DNA from 3 places in the Streptomyces sp. 8N114 genome. Region 3 is predicted to be linked to each of the others. Evidence: riboswitches for the same ligand, from Rfam matches in the RefSeq annotation. Region 3 holds a riboswitch; each other region holds the start of a gene.
What was found. Region 3 has a riboswitch for cobalamin ahead of ACTWQF_RS02230 (ribonucleoside-diphosphate reductase subunit alpha). Riboswitches for the same ligand answer to the same signal wherever they lie in the genome.

Region 1 (7,291 bases), on a different contig from region 3:
GCGGGCTGCCCTGTGCTGTTGTTTCGCGGGGGCTGCGCGGGTTGCGCGTGCTGCGCCTTGCTGTGCTGCGCGGGCTGCGCCTGGCTGCGCTTGCCAGCCCTGCGCCTTCGCGCAGACCTCCCAAGCACAGCACAGCCGCAGGTGTCACAGCGCAGGAGGGCGATGCCCAAGCACAGCGCAGCGTTACGCGCCCCGCGCGAACGAGCGGGCCGCCTCCAACACCTGGAGGCTGGCCGCCGCTTCGTGGGCGGTGACCGGCGGGGGCGTGCCGTCGCGCAGCGCGGCGGCGACCGCGTCGTAGAACGCGGGGTAGTCACCGTCCAGCGTGGGCACCGTACGGAGCTCGTCGGGGGCGTCCTCGGCACCGAGGACGCCCCAGGCGTCCTGGGGCTCCATGCCCCAGGGAACCCCCTCGGCGGGGCGCGCACCCGCGCGGAGGGCGTTCTCCTGCGGATCGAGGCCGTACTTCACATAGGCCGCCCTGCTGCCCAGCACCCGGAAACGGGGGCCGAGCCGGGCCGCGGTGGCGCTCATCCACAGATGGGAGCGGACACCGTTCTCGTGGGTGATGGCGATGAAACTGTCGTCGTCGGCCTCGGCCCCCGCACGCCGTACGTCGGACTCCGCATAGACGGAGGCGGCCGGACCGAACAGGGTCAGCGCCTGGTCCACCAGATGGCTGCCCAGGTCGTAGAGGAGTCCGCCCACCTCCTCCGGGTCGCCCGACTCCCGCCAGCCGCCCTTGAGCCGGGGCCGCCAGCGCTCGAACCGCGACTCGAAGCGGAACACCTCGCCCAGCGCGTCCTGGCCCAGCAGTGAGCGCAGGGTGAGGAAGTCGTTGTCCCAGCGGCGGTTCTGGAACGGCGCCAGCAGCAGCCCGCGTGACTCGGCCTTCGCCGCCAGTTCCCGGGCCTCGGCGGCGGTCGCGGCCAGCGGCTTGTCCACCACCACCGGCAGCCCCGCGTCCAGTGCGCGGTGGGCGAGCGGTACATGGGTGCGGTTCGGGGTGGCGACCACTACCAGGTCGAAACTGTCCGCGTCCGCGAACAGTTCGTCCGCCGACGCGACCGTCCGCACCTCACCGCCTGGGCCGCCGGCCTCCCGGGCGCGCTTCTGGCGCTCCGGGTCGGAGGTGACGACGGTGTCCAGGGCGAGCCCCGGTGTGGTGGCGATCAGCGGGGCGTGAAAGACCGATCCGGCCAGGCCGAAGCCGAGCAGCCCGACGCGGAGCGGCGTGACGGTGGAGTCCATGCGGTTCATGCCCCCACCCTTGCAAAGCCCGCGGGTGGGAGCACCCACCCGCCTCCGGTACCGCGCACGGCCACCGGTACCGAGCAGTCATCGGCTGCCTCCGCCGGAGCACTACGCAGCGGTAACGAGTCGGACCGTCGCGTCCGGGCACCCGACGCACTCGACGGCATACGTCCCGGCTGACCAGCACCGGCCGCTGCCGTTACGCTGAGCGCGGCGGCCGGTTCCGTGCCTCGCTCCATGCGGGCACGTCCCCGCCGGCCGGACCACCACGACCTGGCAGGAGTCCATCCGTGGCAGAGCGCAAGCCCATCGAGTCCTGGCTCACCGACATGGACGGTGTGCTGATGCACGAGGGGATCCCCGTCCCCGGCGCCGACTCGTTCATCAAGCGGCTCAAGGAGTCGGGGCGGCCGTTCCTGGTGCTCACCAACAACTCCATGTACACCCCTCGGGACCTGCACGCCCGGCTCTCCCGTATCGGACTGAACGTGCCGACGGAGAACATCTGGACCTCCGCGCTGGCCACCGCGCAGTTCCTGGACGACCAGCGCCCCGGCGGCACCGCCTACGTCATAGGGGAGGCCGGGCTGACGACGGCCCTGCACGACATCGGATACGTCCTCTCGGACGCCGACCCCGACTACGTCGTCCTCGGCGAGACCCGCACCTACAGCTTCGAGGCGCTGACCCGCGCCATCCGCCTCATCAACGACGGCGCCCGCTTCATCGCCACCAACCCTGACGAGACCGGCCCCTCGGCCGAGGGCGCGCTGCCCGCAACCGGCTCGGTCGCCGCCCTCATCACCAAGGCCACAGGGCAGCACCCCTACTTCGTCGGCAAGCCCAACCCGCTGATGATGCGCGCCGGGCTCAACGCGATCGGCGCCCACTCCGAGACCAGCGCCATGATCGGTGATCGGATGGACACCGACGTCCGGGCCGGTATGGAGGCGGGTCTTGAGACCTTTCTGGTGCTGACCGGGCTGACCAGGCCCGACGAGGTCGAGCGCTACCCGTACCGCCCCTCCAGCGTCGTCGACTCGATCGCGGACCTCGTCGACCGGGTCTGAGGGCGAGTGGAGTGCTCGGGCGGGGGCGGCGGCGCGGCTCCCGCCCGAACACTCGGTCCGCTGCCGGCTCGGAAGATGTGACTCAGGAGACCGCCGAAGCGGACGCCGGCTCGGGCTGGCCCTCCCGCTCTGCGGACGGCTGCCGCCGCAGTGCCGGGGCCGCGAACACCGCGCCGAGCACGGCCCACAGGACCAGGTGCCCGCCCAGTGAGAGCACCCGGAAGTCCCACAACAGGGTGGCGGGCACCGGGACCTGGTCCGGGTTGTCCGGCAGCAGGAAGAGCGCCGCCAGGGTGGCGACGACGGCCGCCGCGGCCCCCAACTGGCGCACTGGAAGCCCGTGCCCGGCCTGTCCGAGCCGTTGGTGCACCTGGTGTGCCAGCACCATTCCCAGTACGCCGATGACCAGCGCGGCCACCCACAGGCCCTGCCGTTCGGCGACGGTGCCGCCGTCACCGACACCCGGCGGGTTGGCCGGGTAGCGCAGCGCCGGAAGCAGGGACAGCGCGAGGAACCCCGCACCGGCCAGGCCCATGGCGCGCTGCCAGCCGCGGCCGTCGTTCCGGGCCGCCGAGCGGTGCACCAAGGCGTAGGCCAGGGTGAAGAACACCCCGATCGCGAGCCCCGCCACCACGGCGGTGACCACCAGCCCGAAGTGCTGGGTGCCCCGGCTGAAGAGCTCCTCGGCCTCGGCGGCATGGCTGTGCCCCGAGTGGCCCGCGTGCGTGTGTGCGGCGGCTTCCGCCGCCGAGCGTTTCTCCTCGAGCCGGATGGCCCGGTCCATCACGGGCTCGGCGAGCAGCAGCGAGAACAGTCCCGAGACCAGCCCCGCGACCCCGCCGGCCGCGAGGCCGCGGCCGAGAAGGGGCAGCAGGGGGTAGGGAGTTGGCTGTGCTGATACGGACATGACGAGCGACCCCCGATCGGTCAGTGGCAGGGGGCGCCGAACAGATGACGGCCGTCGTGCGAGAACTCGTGCAGATAGGAGCCGGTGGCGGAGACGAGGTTGCCGTTGTCGACGAAGACGGCGTACAGCGCGATCAGTGCGACGATCGCGGCGGCGGCGACGATGAGCCAGTCGCGGGTCCTGACGGTCGCCGGGTGTGCGGCGGCGCTCTCGGGTGCGACGGTCGTGCCGACGGTGTGCGGGGACATCCGCATGCCTCCTCCTGGGGTTTCCACGCCCCATCGGTGGAGAAGCGACAGGTCAGTTCCTGACTCCCGCAGCCGTCGGGGGCGGCTGCGGACACAGTGGCGGGACCGTCCCGGAGTTGCACCGGGTTCCTGAACTCTGTCGCCTCAATATGGAAGTGTGCCGTCCGGGAGACTCCCAGCCTGCCATGGCACTGTCAATAAGGGCTCCGTCACACCGGGTGCGGAACCCGGCCGCGCGGCGGGGGCCCTGTGACACGATGGGGCGACGTCATGGCCCGTCAGCGGTCCGGCAGACAGCCGGTCGCGGTCCGGTCGGCGGCCGGAGTACACCCGAGGGGGAGTGGATGTACGGCAGCGCCAGAAACGGCGCCCGATGCTCGCGTACGGCGCACACGTTGGGTGCCCGCGCGCGGGCCGTCGCGGGAAGTGCACTGGCGGGGGCCCTGCTGCTGGTCGGCTGCTCGTCGTCGGACGGCGGTTCGGACGACGGCGCCCAGGCGGACCCGACGGTGCGACAGCGCCCCAAGTCCGTCGCCCCGTACTGGGTGAACCCCGAGGGCAGCGCCGCGCGGCAGGCCGGCGCCGCCGCGAAGGACGGCAAGTCCGCGCGGGCCGCGCAGCTGAAGAAGATCGCCCGGCAGCCGGTGGCCGAGTGGATCGACGCCGCGGACCCCCGCGGTCACACCGCCCGGGTCACCAAGGCCGCAGCCGCCGCGGACCGCGGTGCGCTGCTCGTCCTCTACAACGTGCCGCACCGGGACTGCGGGCAGTACAGCAAGGGCGGCGCGAAGGACGGGGCGGCGTACCGCAGTTGGCTGGACGGCGTCGCGGAGGGCATCGGGAAGCGGACGGCCACGGTGATCGTGGAGCCGGACGCCCTGGCCCACACGGTGTCCGGCGACTGCGCCGCGCCGCAGCTGCGCGAGGAGCGCTATGGGCTCCTCCACGACGCCGTCACCCGGCTCAAGCGGCTCCCCAGGACGAAGGTCTATCTGGACGCCGGGAACCCGGACTGGGTCCGCGACCCCGGCGGACTGGTGGAACCGCTCAACCGCGCGGGGATCGGTAAGGCCGACGGGTTCGCGCTGAACGTCTCCAACTTCCAGACCACCGCTTCGAACGTCGCCTACGGCAAGCGGCTGTCCTCGATGGTCGACGACAAGCCGTTCGTCGTCGACACCAGCCGGAACGGCAAGGGGCCGCTGCGCGGCGGCGGGAAGGAGAGCTGGTGCAATCCGCCCGGGCGGGCGCTGGGCGAGGCGCCCACCACCAGGACGGGGCACAAGGCGGTGGACGCCTACCTGTGGATCAAGCGCCCGGGCGAGTCGGACGGCCAGTGCCGAGGTGGCCCCGCGCCGGGCACTTGGTGGCCGTCCTACGCGCTGGAACTGGCCCGCAACGCCAAGGGTTAGGGCACCCGCCTGTTCTGGGCAGGGGCTGCCCCTGGCTGTAGCTTGCAGGCTGCGGGTGAGTTGTGGTTGCTCGCGCAGTTCCCCGCGCCCCTTCGGGGCGCAGCACCCCATGCCGGGTACTACTTCGGGTCGCCCGCGGTCACCGGGGCGTGGGCCGCGCCGGGGTCAACGCTAACCTTCACCCACTGGGCCTTCGACGGGACCCCGTTCCCGTCCACGCCGAAGACCATCCACCACCCGGGCGTCACCAAGGACGGATCGTCCGGGATGGTCGTACTCACCGTGCCGTCCCGGGACTTCTTCATCTTCAGCGCCACCGACGACTGCTCCACGTTGGTGACGTGTGTGAAGGAGCCGGGCCGCACCAGCCGGAGCTTCTTCAGTGAGGCGGCGTCCTTGCTCTTGAAGGAGATACGCGCGCCGGGCGCAAGCGTCCGGGGGCTGCCGCCCGCCTTCCGCAGCTCCGGCTGCCGCTTGCCCTGATGCAGATACGGCGGCGTGTAGATCTCGATGCGCTGGTCGAACTCCCCCGGCTTGGTGTCGGCCTTGTCCGCGTACAGCGAGTCCGAGCCAAAGGTCATCACCCGGCCGTCGGGCAGCAGCAGTCCGCCGGAGTGGTAGTTGCGGCCGACGAGCGGGGCGGCGGCCTCCTTGAACGTGTTGCTTTTCGGGTGGTAGATCCCGGCCTTCAGCACGTTGCTGTCGCTCTTGCCGCGGTACCGGCCGGAGCCGTTGGTCGTCAGCACGGTGTCGTCCGGCAGGATCACGCTGCTGGGGTAGCGGACCTTGTCGTACAGCCTGGGGCCGTCGTGGAAGCGCGGAGTGTCGGACTTGAGGTCCACGATGCGGGTCTTGTCCGTCGTCTTGTCGGACTCGCCGACCCCGCCGCCGCCCTCGACGATGAACTTCCGGGACTGGGTGGGCGGCAGCGGTACGGACATTGCCGTCTCCAGGACGTCCGGGTCGCTCATGCCGGGGATCTTGGAGAACCTGTTCGTCCGCAGGTTCCAGATGCCGGGGACGCGGCCCTTGTCGGCGGGGCCGTAGCCGGCGGTGGTGCCGCTGTAGAAGACCCGGTTCTCACCGATCAGATGCAGCCCGGGGTAGGTGGGGAAGAAGCGGGTCCTCGGCATGTAGTGCCACTTCTTGGTCCTCGGGTTGTAGATCTCGTTCTTGCCGGGGACGACCTGGCCGATGTCGTCGAGCCCGGAGACGGTCAGCACCCTGCCGTCCTGGAGGGTGAGCTGGGTGGGGTACCAGCGGGCCTCCTTCATCGGGTCCACGGTGATGTAGCGCTCGGCCACCGGGTCGAACTCGTAGGCGTCCTTGATGCCCTGGAAGTCCTTCTTGTCGAAGGACATCTTCTGGGCGACGCCGTAGACGTTCCGCTTCCACGCGCCCTTCAGGCCGCTGACCGTGTACTTGTCCTCGGTGCCTGTCTGGTGCTTCCGGCCCTTCTTGGCGGCCTCGGCGTAGACCCGGCTGACGCTGTGGACCACCTCGACCTTGCCGGTCCTCGGGTTCTTCACCTTCTTCGCACGGGGGAGGAGGACGTTGTGCTGCGCGACGAACGTCTTGCCGCTCTTCCGGCCGGTGAAGCGGGTGCCCTTCTCGATCGTCTTCCCGCGGTCCGGGTTCTCGTTGTAGAGGAACATCAGCCCGCCGGCCTTCTTCACATCGCCCTTCAGCGTCTCGTAGCGCTGGGTGCCGCCCGCGACCAGCAGTTTGCCGTCGGGGAGCTGGTTGTGCCCCGAGCAGAACAGGTCGTTGGGGGTGGGGATGTTCTTGAAGGTGTTCTGCGCCGGGTCCCACAGCACGGTGCGGAAGCTCTTGGCCTTGAAGTTCGTCGCGTCGTTGCCCGAGCCCGCCACCAGCAGCACCTTGCCGGTGTGCAGCAGCGCCGCGTGGATCGTGTTGATCCGGTACTTCTCGGGGATCCCGACGATCTGCCAGTGGCCCTTCTCCGCCTTGTACTCGGGCTGGTTGATCGCGTAGTCGTGGTACTTCGCCGACGCGAAGCCGTACAGCGCCGGACCGTTGAACCCGGCGATGAGCACAACGACTGCCGTACCGATGGCTATGCGCCGGGCCCGCCGCTTCCTGGCCCCGGCTGCGCGGCGGCGGCTCCGTCGAGTCGTCATCGTTCGTGTCCCCCAAGCGCGGTGTGGTGCATCTGCTGGTCGTACGAAGGTGCGGGCGAGGGCGAGGGCTCAGGGGGCGAGGGCGAAGGCGCGGATGCGGACACGGACCTCCTCCGGCGTCCCCTGCGCATACGGCGCCGCTTCTCCGCCCGCACGGTGGACCGCCACCCGACGATCGGCGCCGCCGTGATCAGCAGCGCGAGCGCGGCCCAGGTGAGCATCGCCGGGTGGTCGTGGCCCAGGAAGAGGGAGCCGACGA
Region 2 (7,291 bases), on a different contig from region 3:
AGGTCGGCGGTGTCCCAGATCCCCGAGCCCTCCAGCATCCCCATCTCCCGTGCCCACTCCCGCGAATGGGTCCGGGCCTGGTCGACGTGCGGGTTGAGCCGGGCCGGGTAGGGCACGTAGAAGTCGGGCAGTTCGAAGGGTTGCGACAACGTCACTGTCCCCCAACTCGTCGGATCGGTAGCTGACTTGGCCTACCCGGATCCAAGCCGACGAACATCCAAATTCACTCGGACGTGGGACCCCCGTCCCTCGGGCCTGTTACGAAGTCGTCGAACAAAATGCGTGGCCCGACTGCGGATCAGGCTGCTAACTTCGCGTTCGTGGCGAAGCTGAATCAGATCATCGCAGTCGAGAAAGGCGTCAAGTCCAAGGTCGTCCAGGACCTGGCGCAGGCACAGCACGGGCTGGCGAAGTCCCAGATGCTGGCCGGTATCTCGCGTACGTACCAGCCCAAGGACGAAGAGGGCGAGCAGCTTCCGCCGGAGTCGACGCGGGTCCAGGTCAAGGCCGAGGATGTGCTGAAGGAAACGGCGAAGATCCTGACCCGCCTGTTCGATGTGACGGCGACGAAGGACTGGGCGAACCTCACGGCTCGTGCGGACGTCGTCGTCGACGGGCGCACCGTCCTGTCCGAAGTTCCCGTCTCCTACCTGCTGTTCCTGGAGAAGCAACTGGGCGAGCTCGGCACCTTCCTGCGGAAGCTGCCGGTGCTGGACGGCGCGGAGGCGTGGGAGAAGGACCCCTCCACGGACTGGTGGAAGACCGAGCAGGTCCGTACGGTGCGCACCAAGAAGGTGCCGCGCAACCATGTGAAGGCGGAGGCCACGGAGAAGCACCCGGCCCAGGTCGAGGTGTACTACGAGGACATCCCCGTCGGCTACTGGACCACGGTCAAGTACTCCGGCGCCCTGCCCGCACGACGGGTCAACGAGCTGCTGGAGCGGCTGGACAAGCTGGCCGCCGCGGTGAAGTTCGCCCGCGAGGAGGCCAACGGGACCGAGGTCACCGACAAGCGCGTCGGGGACGCCGTCTTCGGCTACCTCTTCGACTGACGCCCAGGAGGCATCTCACCACCACAGACACCCCGGCTCACGTTTCGACGACGTGGCGGCCGGGGTCCCCCGGGGCCAGGGCTTCAGCGCCCTTCGGTCACCGGGTGCGCCAGGAGCGCAAAGCTGAAGCTGAAGCTGATGTGTGACCCCCCGGGTCGCCCTGTCCTGAACACAGGGTGCCCGTCAGTCTCAACCTCTCGCTCCAAGCTCAGTATCGCCGCTCATCGTCCGGCAACCGGGGCGGTGACGACCTTGAGACGCTGGTTCGAACCCAGCCGGCGCATCCACGCTGCGCCGTGGTGGAGTGGCTCCACGCAAGGGCATCGCCGAACGATCCGCCCATAAACAGGCCGGTGCGTGTGAACGAGCGGCACCCAGGACCCCGGGGCCGGGTAAAGCCCCGGGGTCCCTTTTGTCGTTTCTCCGGTTCCTGCGGGCTGCCGCCCGCGTGGTACGTTTCAGCCGCCAGTCAAACCCTTGAACGGGTCAGGGAATCCGGTGCGAATCCGGAGCTGACGCGCAGCGGTGTGGGACTGGGGCGTGCACGAGGCCACTGGGGACGTACGTCCCTGGGAAGGCGCACGCTCCCACAGTCCCGAGCCCGAAGACCTGCTGGCACCCGCGCTCGGACTGCCCCGGGCGCGGTGGCACGCCGGGCCCCGCGACTGGGCCTCTGACGGAGAAGGAACACCTGGCCATGCGCCGACCGCGCCGTATCCGCGTACTCGTGCCGGGCCTCGCCCTCGCACTCGTCCTGGGCACCGCCGGCTGCGGCGGGGGCTCCCCGACGGAAGCTTCCGGCAAGGGCGCGGCCCCCGGTTACCCCCGGACGCTGCACAACTGCGGGCAGGACGTCACCCTCCAGCGGCCCCCGCGGCGGGCCGTCTCCCTCGACCAGGGCTCGACCGAGATCCTGCTGGCACTCGGGCTGGGCGACAGGATGGCGGGCACCGGCACCTGGACCGACCCTGTCATGAAGGGGCTCGGTGAACAGAACGCGAAGGTCCCGCGGCTGGCCGACGGTTACCCCGCGCTGGAGAAGGTGCTCGAAAAGGACCCGGACCTGGTGACCGCCTCCTTCTCCGCCACCCTCGACAAGGGCGGCGTCGCCCCGCGCGGCAAGTTCGCCGGTCTCGGGGTGCCCACCTACCTCTCCCCCGCCGACTGCGCCAAGAAGTCCGGCTCCAACGGTGACGGAGCGCGCGGCAGCCGGCTGGAGCTGAGCACCGTCTACGGCGAGATCCGCGACCTGGCGAAGGCGTTCGGCGTGCAGAAGCGCGGCGAGCGGCTGGTGGCCGGTCTCAAGGCGCGGGTGGCGAAGGCCACCCGGGGCACCGGCGCGCGCGGCACCTCCGTCATGTACTGGTTCGCCAACTCCGAGTCGCCGTATCTGGCGGGCTGCTGCGGGGCGCCGGGCATCATCACCCGCGCGGTGGGCGCGAAGAACGTCTTCGACGACACCCACGACGAGTGGCCGCAGATCGGCTGGGAGACGGTCGCCGACCGGGACCCCGATGTGATCGTGCTGGGCGATCTGACCCGCAAGAACCAGACCGCGGAGACAGCCAAAGCCAAGATCCGGAAGCTGGAGTCCGACCCGGTCACCCGCCATATGACGGCAGTCCGCCACAAGCGCTACATCCTGCTGCCCGGCGCCGCGATGAATCCCTCGATCCGCACGGTGGAGGGCGTGGAGAAGGTGGCGCGGGGGCTGCGGGATTTGGGGCTAGCGAAGTGAGGGCGGAACAGGCTGGTGGGAGCTCCGAAGCTGCTGCCGACCCGGCACCGGGGGCTGCGCTTGCCCACCCTGCGCCCCTGGCGCAGACTGCCCAAGCTTCGCAGGGGGAGGCGCGCCCCGAAGGGGCGCGGGGAACTGCGCGACCAGCTACACCCCACCCGCAGTCCGCAAGCCTCGGAAAGGGGCACCCCCTCACCGGAGCCCTCCGCACCGGGCGGGGCACCGCCCTCCTGTGCGTGGTCGCCGCACTCGCCCTCGCCGCGTCAGTTGCCCTGGCCATCACCGTCGGCCAGGCCGGGCTCGGCGTAGCCGACGTATGGCGGGTCGTCGCAGAACGACTGGGCGGCCCCGAGGCGGGCCTCTCGCCGCTCCGCGAGGGCATCGTCTGGGAACTACGGCTCCCTCGCGCCCTGCTGGCAGCACTATGCGGCGCGGGTCTCGGGCTGTGCGGCGCCGTGCTCCAGTCGCTGCTGCGCAATCCGCTGGCCGATCCGTTCGTGCTGGGCGTCTCCTCCGGCGCTTCCACGGGGGCGGTCGCCGTGGTGGTGTTGGGCGTGGGCGGCGGCGCCCTGTCGCTGTCGGCGGGCGCCTTCGTGGGAGCGGCGCTCTCGTTCGGGCTGGTGCTGCTGCTGGCGCACACCTCGGGCGGTACGACGGACCGGGTGCTGCTGTCGGGCATCGCCGGAATGCAGCTGTTCTCGGCGCTGACCTCGCTGATCGTCTTCACCTCGGCCGACGCCGAGCAGACCCGCGGGGTGCTGTTCTGGCTGCTGGGCTCGCTGGGCTCGGCCGACTGGGGTGAGGTGGCCCTGGGCGCCGGCGCGTTGGGGCTGGCGCTGGTGGTGTGCCTGGCGCGGGCCGACGCGCTGGACGCCTTCGCCTTCGGGCAGGAGGCCGCCGCCTCGCTGGGCGTACCGGTGCGGCGGGTACGGCTGACGCTGCTGCTGGTCACCGCGCTGCTGACGGCGGTACTGGTCAGCTCGTCGGGCGCGATCGGTTTCGTGGGGCTGGTGCTGCCGCACGCGGCCCGCGCGCTGACCGGGCCCGCGCACCGGCGGCTGCTACCGGTGACGGCGCTGGTGGGCGCGGTCTTCCTGGTGTGGGTCGACACTGTGGCCCGCACCCTGCTGGACCCGCGTGAGCTGCCGGTCGGGGTGGCGACCTCGCTGCTGGGGGTACCGGCCTTCGTGGTGATCCTGCACCGGGGGCGGCGCGGCAGGGCGCACGGCGTAGGCGGAGGTGCGGGGCTGTGAGCCTGAGCGCGCACTCGGTTTCCTGGCGTGCAGGGGGGCGGCTGATCGTCGACGGGGTGAGCCTGGATCCGCAGCCCGGCCAGACGGTGGGACTGCTGGGGCCCAACGGCTCGGGAAAATCCACGCTGTTGCGGCTGCTGGCGGGCATCCGGCCGACCGCCTCCGGAGTGGTCACCCTCGACGGCAGGCCGCTGCGTGAGCTGGGGCGCCGCGCTGTGGCCCGGCGGGTGGCCGTCGTCGAGCAGCATGCGGAGACCGGCGTGGAGCTGACCGTCGGCGATGTCGTACGGCTCGGCCGCATACCGCACCGCAGCATCTGGTCCGGGCACGAGGACGACGAGGCGGTGCGGGAGGCCGCCGCACACACCGGGCTGGCCGACCGGCTCGACCAGCCCTGGCACAGCCTCTCGGGCGGCGAACGGCAGCGGGTGCAGATCGCCCGCGCGCTGGCGCAGCGGCCGAGCGAGCTGCTGCTGGACGAGCCCACCAACCACCTCGACGTGCAGTACCAGTTGGAGCTGCTGGCGCTCGTCGTCCGTACGCCCGTCACCAGCGTGATCGCCCTGCACGACCTCAACCTGGCGGCGATGTTCTGCGACCACCTGGTGGTGCTGCGGCAGGGCCGGGTGGTGGCGGCGGGTCCGCCGGGCGAGGTACTGACGGAGCGGATGGTGGCCGACGTCTACGGGGTGCGCTCGGTGGTGACGCCGCACGGCCCGGACGGGCGGCCCTCGGTGCGCTTCCTGCCTCCGGAGCACATGGAGCCGCCGGTGCCGCTCGGGCCCGCCGACATCACCGCAGAGCGGCATTCATGATCCGGCCTGGACCGTGCGCGCTCACCACAACTCGGTGCTGTGCGCCCCCACGAGAGCGGTGATGCGGGCGAGGGCCTCGTCGATCGGCAGCGGGCCCGCGCTGCGGCCGTCGCGCAGCCGCAGCGCCAGCCGACCGTCGGCGGCCTCCCGGGCGCCGATCACCGCCTGGTACGGCACACGGCGCGCTTCCCGCACCCGGGTGCCCAGGCTGCCGCGTTCGGGGGCGGCCAACTCGGCGCGTAGGCCGACCGCGGCGCAGCGCCGCACCAGCGCCTCGCCGTCCGCAACCTCTGCCTCGGACACCGGCAGCACGACGATCTGGGTGGGCGCCAGCCAGCCGGGGAACGCGCCGCCGTGCACCTCGATCAGCTGCGCGACGGCACGTTCGACGCTGCCGATGACGGCCCGGTGCACCATCACGGGCCGGTGCTTGGCGCCGTCCGCGCCGATGTAGTGCAGGTCGAAGCGTTCGGGCTGGTGGAGGTCGACCTGGACGGTGGAGAGGGTCGCTTCCCGGCCCGCGGCGTCGGCGATCTGCACATCGATCTTCGGCCCGTAGAAGGCAGCCTCGCCCTCCGCCGCCTCGTACGGCAGCCCCGCCTCGTCCAGCACCTCGGTCAACAGCGCGGTGGCCTGCCGCCATTTGTCCGGGTCCGCCACGTACTTGCCGCCCGGGGCAGGGAGGGAGAGCCGGTAGCGGGCCGCCGCGATCCCGAGTGCCCGGTAGGCGTCGCGGATCAGCTCCAGCGCCGCCCGCGCCTCGGCGGCGACCTGGCCCGGGGTGCAGAAGATGTGCGCGTCGTTCAGCTGGATGGCTCGTACCCGGGTCAGTCCGCCGAGCACGCCGGAGCGCTCGGACCGGTACATGGCGCCCAGCTCCGCCATGCGCAGCGGAAGTTCGCGGTAGCTGTGGGAGCGGGACCGGTAGATGACCGCGTGGTGGGGGCACAGGCTGGGCCGGAGCACGAGTTGTTCCCCGTCGCTGCCCTCGCCCACGTCCAGCGGCGGGAACATGTCGTCGGCGTAGTGCGCCCAGTGCCCGGAGAGTTCGTACAGCTCCCTCTTCCCCAGCACCGGCGAGTACACGTGCTGGTAGCCCGCGCGGCGCTCGGCGGTGCGGACGTACTCCTCCAGCTCGTGCCGGACGGTGGCCCCGTCCGGCAGCCAGTACGGCAGGCCGGCCCCGATCAGCGGATCGGTGCCGAAGAGGCCCAGCTCGCGGCCGAGCGAACGGTGGTCGTGGCGGGCGGCGGTCATGTGGTTCTCCCTCGGGGGTGCGGGCGGGCACCCGAGGGAGCGGACGACGAAGCCCCGGGCGCTCGGCCCGGGGCTTCGGTGTACGTCTGTACGTCGGTCAGCGCGCCGGGACCGGGTCCGGCGTCGTCGTCCTTGCGATGCGTACGGCACGCTGCTGCATGGCAGAAACGTAGCAGGGGAACAGGGGACCGTCGCAGGGTTTTCCGGCGCCCGCCTCAGGACGGGGGCGAGGCGGGCAGCCACCGCCGGACGGCCTCGACGACCTCGTCGATGCTGCCGTTGAAGGCGATGGCGGCGCCAGGAGCGTGCTGGTGGACCAGATTGACCACCCGCTCGAAGAAGGTCAGCTCGGCCTTGCGCCGGATGCCGCCGCCGATGAGGACGACATCCCAGTCGCGCTCGTTCAGCGCGGTCACGAACACGGACTCGTCGGGCTCGTCGGCGGCGACCTGGACGAGGGACGCGTCGATGGAGTCCTCCGCGAACCGGGCCAGTTCCTTGTCGAGGACCGCGTGCAGCGCGTCCCCGTCCACGTCGGGGACCGTGTACGGATCGAGACCGAGGATGAGAACAGCAGTCATGCACTCCAGGACGCCGCCGGGGTGCGTCACGTTGCTTTCACAGCCGTACGGTCGCCGGCCGACCGAACTCCCAACCTGACCTGGGGGAAAGGGCGTTGGGAAGGGGAGGCAGGGGGCCGGTGGCGTCCGGCGGGAGAGTGGGTAGCATCCGGCACTGCAGATGCACCGCAGCAGTCGAGTCACGTACGGGGGAGCTCGTGTTCGGAATCGTCAGGCCCTGCAGGCACCGGCTGTCGGAGGGGCTCAGGAGCGAGTGGATGGCGCATCTGTGCGGGCTGTGCCTCGCACTCCGCGGCGACCACGGGCAGTTCGCCCGGGTGGTGACGAACTACGACGGGCTGCTCATCTCCGTGCTGACGGATGCGCAGACCGGTGTCGCGGCCGCCCGGCGCCGCACCGCGGGCCCGTGCCCGCTGCGCGGTATGCGGACCGCGTCCGTCGCACAGGGCGAGGGGGCGCGGCTGGCGGCTTCGGTGTCGCTGGTGCTGGCCTCGGCGAAGGTGCGGGACCACATAGCCGACCGCGACGGGCTGCTGCGCCGCCGCCCGGTCGCTGCCGCGGCGCGCCGGATAGCCGCGGGCTGGGACCGGGCCGG
Region 3 (7,291 bases):
GAGACGGGGGCGCCCGACTGGTGGAACGTGGGCATCGCGGCCACCGCGCTCCAGGACTGGCCACTGGCGCGCCGTGCCTGGCAGGCGTACGGACTGCATGTGCCCGGGCAGTCGCACGGTGCGGCGGCGGCCGAGGAACCCAGCGGCATGCAGCTGGGCAGCGCCGCTGTGCGGCTCTCCCCGGAGGGCGAGGCGGAGGTCGTGTGGGGCCGCCGTATCGACCCGGCCCGGATGGAGATCCAGAGCATCCCGCTGCCCTCTTCTGGGCGCCGCTGGGGCGAGGTCGTCCTGCACGACGGCGTTCCGCACGGCGAGCGCACCACGGCGGCCGGGCCCTCCTATCCGGTCTTCGACGAGATCGAACTGTGGGCCCCCTCGCCCGTACCCACCTGGGTGGTTCTGCTGGAGGCCGCCACGGAGAGCGACCGGGACGCGCTGGAGCGGCTGGCGGCCGACGCCGGGTTCGCCGCCGAGGACTGGTCCTCCTCGGTGCGGCTGCTGTGCCGCGCCTGTTCGGAGAGCGCGATGCCCGCCGACGAGGGCGACGGCACCGTGCATCTGGACCCGCACGACCACAGTTCGCCCGGCCACCCCGGGCCGCTGGGCCATATGACGCAGGGCGGCCCCGGCGAGCTGTGGGTGCCCGAGCGCGAGTGCGGGCTGGCGGCGCCGGCCGCGCTGGTGCGCGGGCTGCTGGACGGCTGGGTCGCGGACAGCCCCGACACCCGTGAGTGGCGGGATCTGGAGGAGGTCTGCTGAGCCTCCGGCGGCGGCCCCGTACCCTGTAGGGCGAGTCCTTACGGTACGCAGCCGTACGGTGCTCCCCCGGTTCGACGGCGGATCTCAGCTCTCACGGTTACGGGTCGCAGGAAGGCGTACGACGGCATGGCGCAGCAGCAGGAAACAACGGCCGAGTCGGCCGCTACCGCCGAGGGCGAGTTCGTCGACGACGTGACGGACGCGGCAGCCCGCGAGGAGGCGCACACCGCGCGTGGCACGGCCCGGCCCGTCACCGTCGTCGGCAACCCGGTGCTGCACCGGGAGTGCAAGGACGTGACGGAGTTCGACGACGAGCTGGCCAAGCTGATCGACGACATGTTCGCCAGCCAGCGCGCGGCCGAGGGGGTCGGCATCGCCGCCAACCAGATCGGCGTCGATCTGAAGGTCTTTGTCTACGACTGCTACGACGACGACGGCGTACGGCACGTGGGTGTCGTCTGCAACCCGGTGCTCGAACAGCTCCCCGCCGAGCAGCGCGTCCTGGACGACGGCAGCGAGGGCTGCCTGTCGGTGCCCGGTGCCTACCACCCGCTGGCACGGCCCGACTACGCCGTGGTGCGCGGGCAGGACGCCCAGGGCAAGCCGATCGCGGTGCGGGGCACCGGGTATTTCGCGCGCTGCCTCCAGCACGAGACCGATCACCTTCACGGGTATCTGTACATCGACCGGCTCTCGAAGCGGGAGCGCAAGGACGTGCTCCGGCAGATGGCCGAGAGCACGCCCCGCTACGAAACGGTGCCCAACGAGTAACCGGGCACCACCATGCGCGGTACCGCTCAGAAGTCGTCGTCCAGCGACACCGAGCCCTCCACCGCCACCTGGTAGGCCGAGGGGCGGCGCTCGAAGAAGTTGGTCAGCTCCTGCACGTTCTGCAGCTCCATGAAGGAGAACGGGTTGCTGGAGCCGTAGCGCTCGGGGAAACCGAGGCGGCGGAGCCGCTGGTCGGCGACGGCCTGGAGGTACTGGCGCATGGACTCGGTGTTCATGCCGGACAGGCCGTCCCCGCACAGGTCGCGGGCGAACTGCAGCTCCGCCTCGACGGCTTCCTCCAGCATCGCCGTGACCTGCTTCTCCAGCTCTGCGTCGAAGAGTTCGGGCTCCTCCTCCCGCACGGTGTCCACCACGTCGAAGGCGAACGACATGTGCATCGACTCGTCGCGGAACACCCAGTTGGTGCCCGTCGCCAGCCCATGCAGCAGACTGCGTGAGCGGAACCAGTAGACGTAGGCGAACGCGCCGTAGAAGAACAGCCCTTCGATACAGGCGGCGAAGCAGATCAGGTTGAGCAGGAAGCGGCGGCGGTCGGCCTTCGACTCCAGCTTGTCGATGGTCTCGACACCCTCTCCTCCATCAAATGCAGCCATCCAGCGGAAGCAGAACTGTGCCTTCTCCCGGATGGAGGGAATGTTCTCCACCGCTGCGAACGCCGCCGCACGCTCGTCGTGGTCGGGCAGATAGGTGTCCAGCAGCGTCAGATAGAACTGGACGTGTACGGCTTCCTCGAACAGCTGCCGGGACAGATACAGCCGCGCTTCGGGGGAGTTGATGTGCTTGTAGAGGGTGAGGACCAGGTTGTTCGCCACGATCGAGTCGCCGGTGGCGAAGAACGCGACCAGGCGGCTGATCATGTGCTGCTCGCCCGGGGTGAGTTTGGCCAGGTCGGCGACGTCCGAGTGGAGGTCGACCTCCTCCACGGTCCAGGTGTTCTTGATGGCGTCCCGGTAGCGGTCGTAGAAGTGCGGGTAGCGCATGGGGCGCAGGGTCAGTTCGAAGCCCGGGTCGAGCAGGTTCTTGTTGTCGTTCGGCATCACTGGCAGGCCTCGCAGGACTCGGGGTTCTCCAGGGAGCAGGCGATCGCTTCGTCGGCCGCCTGCTGGGGGACGGTGGCGGTCTTCGCCGCCTGGGCGATACGGGTCGCGGGGCGCGACCGCAGGTAGTACGTGGTCTTGATGCCGCGCTTCCAGGCGTACGCGTACATCGAGCTGAGCTTCCCGATGGTGGGGGAGGACAGGAACAGGTTGAGCGACTGGCTCTGGTCCAGATACGGGGTGCGGGCAGCGGCCATGTCGATCAGGGCGCGCTGCGGGATCTCCCAGGCCGTGCGGTACAGCTCCCGTACGTGTGCGGGCACCCACTCGAGTTCCTGCACGGAGCCATTGGCCTGGCGCAGCGCCTCGCGGGCGCGCGCGTCCCACAGGCCCAGCCGCTTCAACTCCGCGACCAGATAGGTGTTCACCTGGAGGAACTCGCCACTGAGGGTCTCGCGCTTGAAGAGGTTGGAGACCTGCGGCTCGATGCACTCGTAGACGCCCGCGATGGAGGCGATGGTCGCCGTCGGAGCGATTGCCAGCAGGAGGGAGTTACGCATTCCGGTCCGGGCGATCCGCAGCCGCAGGGCTTCCCAACGCTGCGGCCAGGCGTGAGATGCGACCGCCTGCGGATAGTGGTCCGGGTGCAGTACGCCGCGTGCGGTGCGGGTCGACTCCCAGGCCGGCAGCGGGCTGTGCCGCTGGGCCAGCTCCGCGGAGGTCTCGTACGCGGCGAGCATGATGCGCTCGGCGATCCTGGCGGACAGCTCGCGCGCCGCATCCGAGCCGAAGGGCAGCCCGAGCCGGAAGAAGACGTCCTGCAGGCCCATCACCCCCAGGCCCACCGGCCGCCAGCGGGAGTTGGAGGCCGCGGCCTGCTCGGTCGGGTAGTAGTTGATGTCCACCACACGGTCCAGGAACGTCACCGCCGTACGGACGGTGGCGTCCAGCCGCTCCCAGTCCAGCTGTCCGTCCGCTCCGAGGTGCGCGGCCAGATTGACGGAGCCCAGATTGCAGACAGCGGTCTCGCCGTCGTCCGTGACCTCCAGGATCTCCGTGCACAGGTTCGAGGAGTGCACGATGCGGCCGGGGTCGGCGGTCTGGTTCGACGTGCGGTTGGAGGTGTCCTTGAACGTCATCCAGCCGTTGCCGGTCTGCGCGAGGGTGCGCATCATCGCGCCGTACAACTGCCGTGCGGGCAGCTGCTTGACGGCGCGTCCCTCGGTCTCGGCGCGGCGGTACGCGGCGTCGAACTCCTCGCCCCACAGGTCGACCAGCTCCGGTACCTCGGACGGGGAGAAGAGCGACCACTGCCCGTCCGCCTCGACGCGGCGCATGAACTCGTCGGGCACCCAGTGCGCCAGGTTGAGGTTGTGCGTACGGCGTGCGTCCTCGCCCGTGTTGTCGCGCAGCTCCAGGAACTCCTCGATGTCCGCGTGCCACGTCTCCAGGTAGACGCAGGCCGCACCCTTGCGCCGGCCGCCCTGGTTGACCGCCGCGACGGATGCGTCCAGCGTCCGCAGGAACGGCACGATGCCGTTCGAGTGGCCGTTCGTCCCCCGGATCAGCGCCCCACGGGAGCGGATCCGGGAGTACGAGAGACCGATGCCGCCCGCGTGCTTGGAGAGCCGTGCGATCTGCTGGTACCGCTCGTAGATCGAGTCCAGCTCGTCCCTCGGCGAATCCAGCAGATAGCAGGACGACATCTGCGGGTGGCGTGTGCCGGAGTTGAACAGGGTGGGGGAGGAAGGGAGGTAGGCGAGGGAGCTGGTGAGCCGGTAGAACGCGGCCACCTCTTCGAGCGCGTCGGACGACTGGTCCGCTGCCAGCCCGCAGGCGACGCGGAGCAGGAAGTGCTGCGGCGTCTCGACGGGGCGCCGGGTGGTCGGGTGCCGCAGCAGGTAGCGGGAGTGGACGGTACGCAGCCCGAAGTACTCGAACCGGTCGTCGGCGCCGCCGGTGACGGCTTCCTCCACCAGGGCTTCCAGCCGGTCGGCGTGCTCGCGTACGAACGCGTGGGTGCGGTCCGCGATCAGCCCCTGGGCGTAGCCCAGCGCCACCGACGCGGAGAACGAAGTGACGCCCTCCGCCGCCGCCTCGTCCCGGATCGCGCGGGTGAGCAGCCGTGCCGCCAGCCGGGAGTAGGACGGCTCCTCGCTGATCAGACCCGCCGCGGACTCGATGGCTAGGGCGCGCAACTCGGCGCCGTCCGCGCCCGGTTGCCGACCGCGGAGTGCCGCCGCCAGCACCGGTGCCGGGTCCGCGTCCGGGAGATCCGTCGTGAGCGCGTCGAGGGTTTCGCGGAGCGCGGTTGCCGGTGGGTCTTCGCGGGTGTCGTGCCCCGGGGAGGTGGAGCCGGTGGCGGGCCCGGTGGGGGCGGGTGCCGGAAGGGTGGGGGCGGTGGTGACGGTCACGCGGTGCTCTCCCTCGCTGCTGACTGTCCGTGGGCAGCACGGAGCGAGGGTGCGCATGCCGCGCCTCTTCAGGGCATGGCGCACTCCGCCCGCCGGTCCAACCCACGAGACCCGGACGTTCGTCGATGCCGCCGCCGGCAGGTACTCGGACTCGCGGGCACGCTTACGCATGCCCCCTCACCGTTGCGGGACAGTTCCGGACTCCCACCGGATTCCCCTGCGTTGGGGGCGACGGCCGTGTGCGAGCATACATGTTGTGCCCCGCGGAATTGGAACCCCCACATCTTGTGTCGTCCCCTCAGTTGGGTGGAGCCGCGGCACGGCTACAGCCGCAGGGCGTACGCCCACAGCACCAAGCCCTCCAACGGGCTCCAGTCGCGGTCGGGTGTGCGGACGAACCCGAGCCGCTCGTAGAGCCGGTGGGCCGGCTGCATGGAATGCAGGGTGGACAGCACCAGCCCCGTCAGACCAAGGGCCTGTGCCCTCGTCATGCACGCCCTCACCAGCGCCTCGCCGACCCCGCGCCCCCGTGCCGACTCCCGTACGCCGAGCATCCGGAACTCGCCCTCCCCCTCGCGCGCCAGCTCGGCGTAGGGGCCTCCCTCGCCGACGAAGGTGACGGTGCCCAGCAGTACGCCCTGGTGGTCCTCGGCGACGAGCAGCTCCGCGTGAGCCGCGCGGCCTGCCGCGTCGCGGAGGGTCTTCAGATACGGATCGGAGTCGCCGAACTCCAGCAGCCCGCCGTCAAGATACGCGCGGGCCACCAATTCGCCGGCCTCCGCGAACTCGTCGGGCCTGGCGGTTCTCACGGTGATGTCCATAACCGTCATGATGCGCCTGGCCACTGACAAGGCTCGCGGCGGCAAGGCACGGGCAGCGCACTCAGCAGCAGCGGAAGCCTTCGCGGGGGTCGCTCTCACGGGCGTCCGTGCGGCGGCGTTCGAACTCCCGCCGGCTGGGGATCTCCGCGTCCGGGCCCTGGTGCTGCCGTACGTGCGCCACGTACCGCTCGTACGCGCTCTCGTCGGTGAACTCGCGCACGTACCAGCGCAGCCAGCGCCCGGCCCGTACCACCGGGTTGGCCGGTTTCGCCGTACTCACCGAACTCACCGCGATTCGCCTCCCGCTTCGCTGCTCTGCTGCCCGGCGGCGACAAGTGCGGCCTCGTGCTCGGCCTTCTCGGCCTTCTCCTCCTTCGTGGCGATCAGCCCGGCGGGCTCGACCAGCTTCGACTTCTCGTAGGGCGCCTCGTGCATGCGGGTGCCCTCGGGGTTGCGTACGGCGCGTACGCAGGTGCGGGCGGCGTCCGCGAGGACGACGATGACGAGGATGGCGAAGAGCGCCGAAAGGACGCCGTCCACCGTCGAGTTGGTGACGATGGTGTGCATGTCGTCCATGCTCTTGGCGGGGGCGATGACCTTGCCCTGGTCGATGGCGTCCTGGTAATTGGCGCGCTGCTGGAAGAAGCCGACCCTGGGGTCGCTGGAGAAGACCTTCTGCCAGCTCGCCGTCAGCGTGACCACCGCGTCCCAGACCAGCGGTACGGCCGTGACCCAGGCCCACTTCAGCCGCCCGGACTTGACCAGCAGTGTCGTACAGACGGCGAGGGCGACGGCGGCCAGCAGCTGGTTGGCGATGCCGAAGAGCGGGAAGAGCTGGTTGATCCCGCCCAGCGGCTCGTGGACGCCGACCCACAGGAAGTAGCCCCACAACGCGACGATGGCGGCGCTGGAGAACAGCAGTCCGGGCCACCAGCTCACCCGGCGGAAGGGCTTGTAGACGTTGCCGAGCATGTCCTGGAGCATGAAGCGGCCCACGCGGGTACCGGCGTCCAGTGCCGTCAGGATGAACAGCGCCTCGAACATGATGGCGAAGTGGTACCAGAACGCCTTCATCCCGGCGCCGCCGATGACCTCCGAGAAGATGTTGGAGACGCCGATGGCCAGGGTGGGCGCGCCGCCCGTACGGGAGAGCAGCGACTGCTCCTCGACGGCCTTGGCAGCTGCCGCCAGCTGATCCGGGGAGATGCTGTAGCCGAAGTGCCGTACGGCCTCCGAGGCGGCCTGCACGTTGTCGCCGATGACCCCGGCGGGTGCGTTCATCGCGAAGAAGAGCCCCGGGTCGATGATGCTGGCCGCGACCATCGCCATGATGGCGACGAACGACTCCATCAGCATGGAGCCGTAGCCGATCATCCGGATCTGGGTCTCCTTCTGGATCATCTTCGGCGTGGTGCCCGAGGAGATCAGCGCGTGGAAGCCGGACAGGGCGCCGCAGGCGATGGTGATG

Region 1: linked by a shared signal. The riboswitch ahead of ACTWQF_RS15855 (CbtB domain-containing protein) and the one ahead of ACTWQF_RS02230 (ribonucleoside-diphosphate reductase subunit alpha) in region 3 are both predicted to bind cobalamin.
Region 2: linked by a shared signal. The riboswitch ahead of ACTWQF_RS13930 (ABC transporter substrate-binding protein) and the one ahead of ACTWQF_RS02230 (ribonucleoside-diphosphate reductase subunit alpha) in region 3 are both predicted to bind cobalamin.

The regions. Positions count from the first base shown of each region.
Region 1 covers NZ_JBQQBT010000006.1:208,294-215,584, reverse strand. Annotated here, with positions in the region: gene ACTWQF_RS15870 (Gfo/Idh/MocA family oxidoreductase) at 184-1,260, opposite strand; gene ACTWQF_RS15865 (HAD-IIA family hydrolase) at 1,545-2,324, shown strand; gene ACTWQF_RS15860 (CbtA family protein) at 2,407-3,231, opposite strand; gene ACTWQF_RS15855 (CbtB domain-containing protein) at 3,252-3,485, opposite strand; cobalamin riboswitch at 3,513-3,634, opposite strand; gene ACTWQF_RS15850 (glycoside hydrolase family 6 protein) at 3,824-4,891, shown strand; gene ACTWQF_RS15845 (galactose oxidase-like domain-containing protein) at 5,011-7,032, opposite strand; gene ACTWQF_RS15840 (glycosyltransferase family 2 protein) at 7,029-7,291, opposite strand, start outside.
Region 2 covers NZ_JBQQBT010000005.1:239,369-246,659, reverse strand. Annotated here, with positions in the region: gene ACTWQF_RS13940 (terpene synthase family protein) at 1-149, opposite strand, end outside; gene ACTWQF_RS13935 (DUF7873 family protein) at 321-1,052, shown strand; cobalamin riboswitch at 1,502-1,683, shown strand; gene ACTWQF_RS13930 (ABC transporter substrate-binding protein) at 1,750-2,790, shown strand; gene ACTWQF_RS13925 (FecCD family ABC transporter permease) at 3,027-4,043, shown strand; gene ACTWQF_RS13920 (ABC transporter ATP-binding protein) at 4,040-4,858, shown strand; gene thrS (threonine--tRNA ligase) at 4,880-6,115, opposite strand; gene ACTWQF_RS13910 (hypothetical protein) at 6,331-6,696, opposite strand; gene ACTWQF_RS13905 (DUF5685 family protein) at 6,894-7,291, shown strand, end outside.
Region 3 covers NZ_JBQQBT010000001.1:498,198-505,488, reverse strand. Annotated here, with positions in the region: gene ACTWQF_RS02245 (tetratricopeptide repeat protein) at 1-759, shown strand, start outside; gene def (peptide deformylase) at 886-1,530, shown strand; gene ACTWQF_RS02235 (ribonucleotide-diphosphate reductase subunit beta) at 1,557-2,588, opposite strand; gene ACTWQF_RS02230 (ribonucleoside-diphosphate reductase subunit alpha) at 2,588-5,059, opposite strand; cobalamin riboswitch at 5,122-5,258, opposite strand; gene ACTWQF_RS02225 (GNAT family N-acetyltransferase) at 5,326-5,823, opposite strand; gene ACTWQF_RS02220 (YbdD/YjiX family protein) at 5,885-6,103, opposite strand; gene ACTWQF_RS02215 (carbon starvation CstA family protein) at 6,109-7,291, opposite strand, start outside.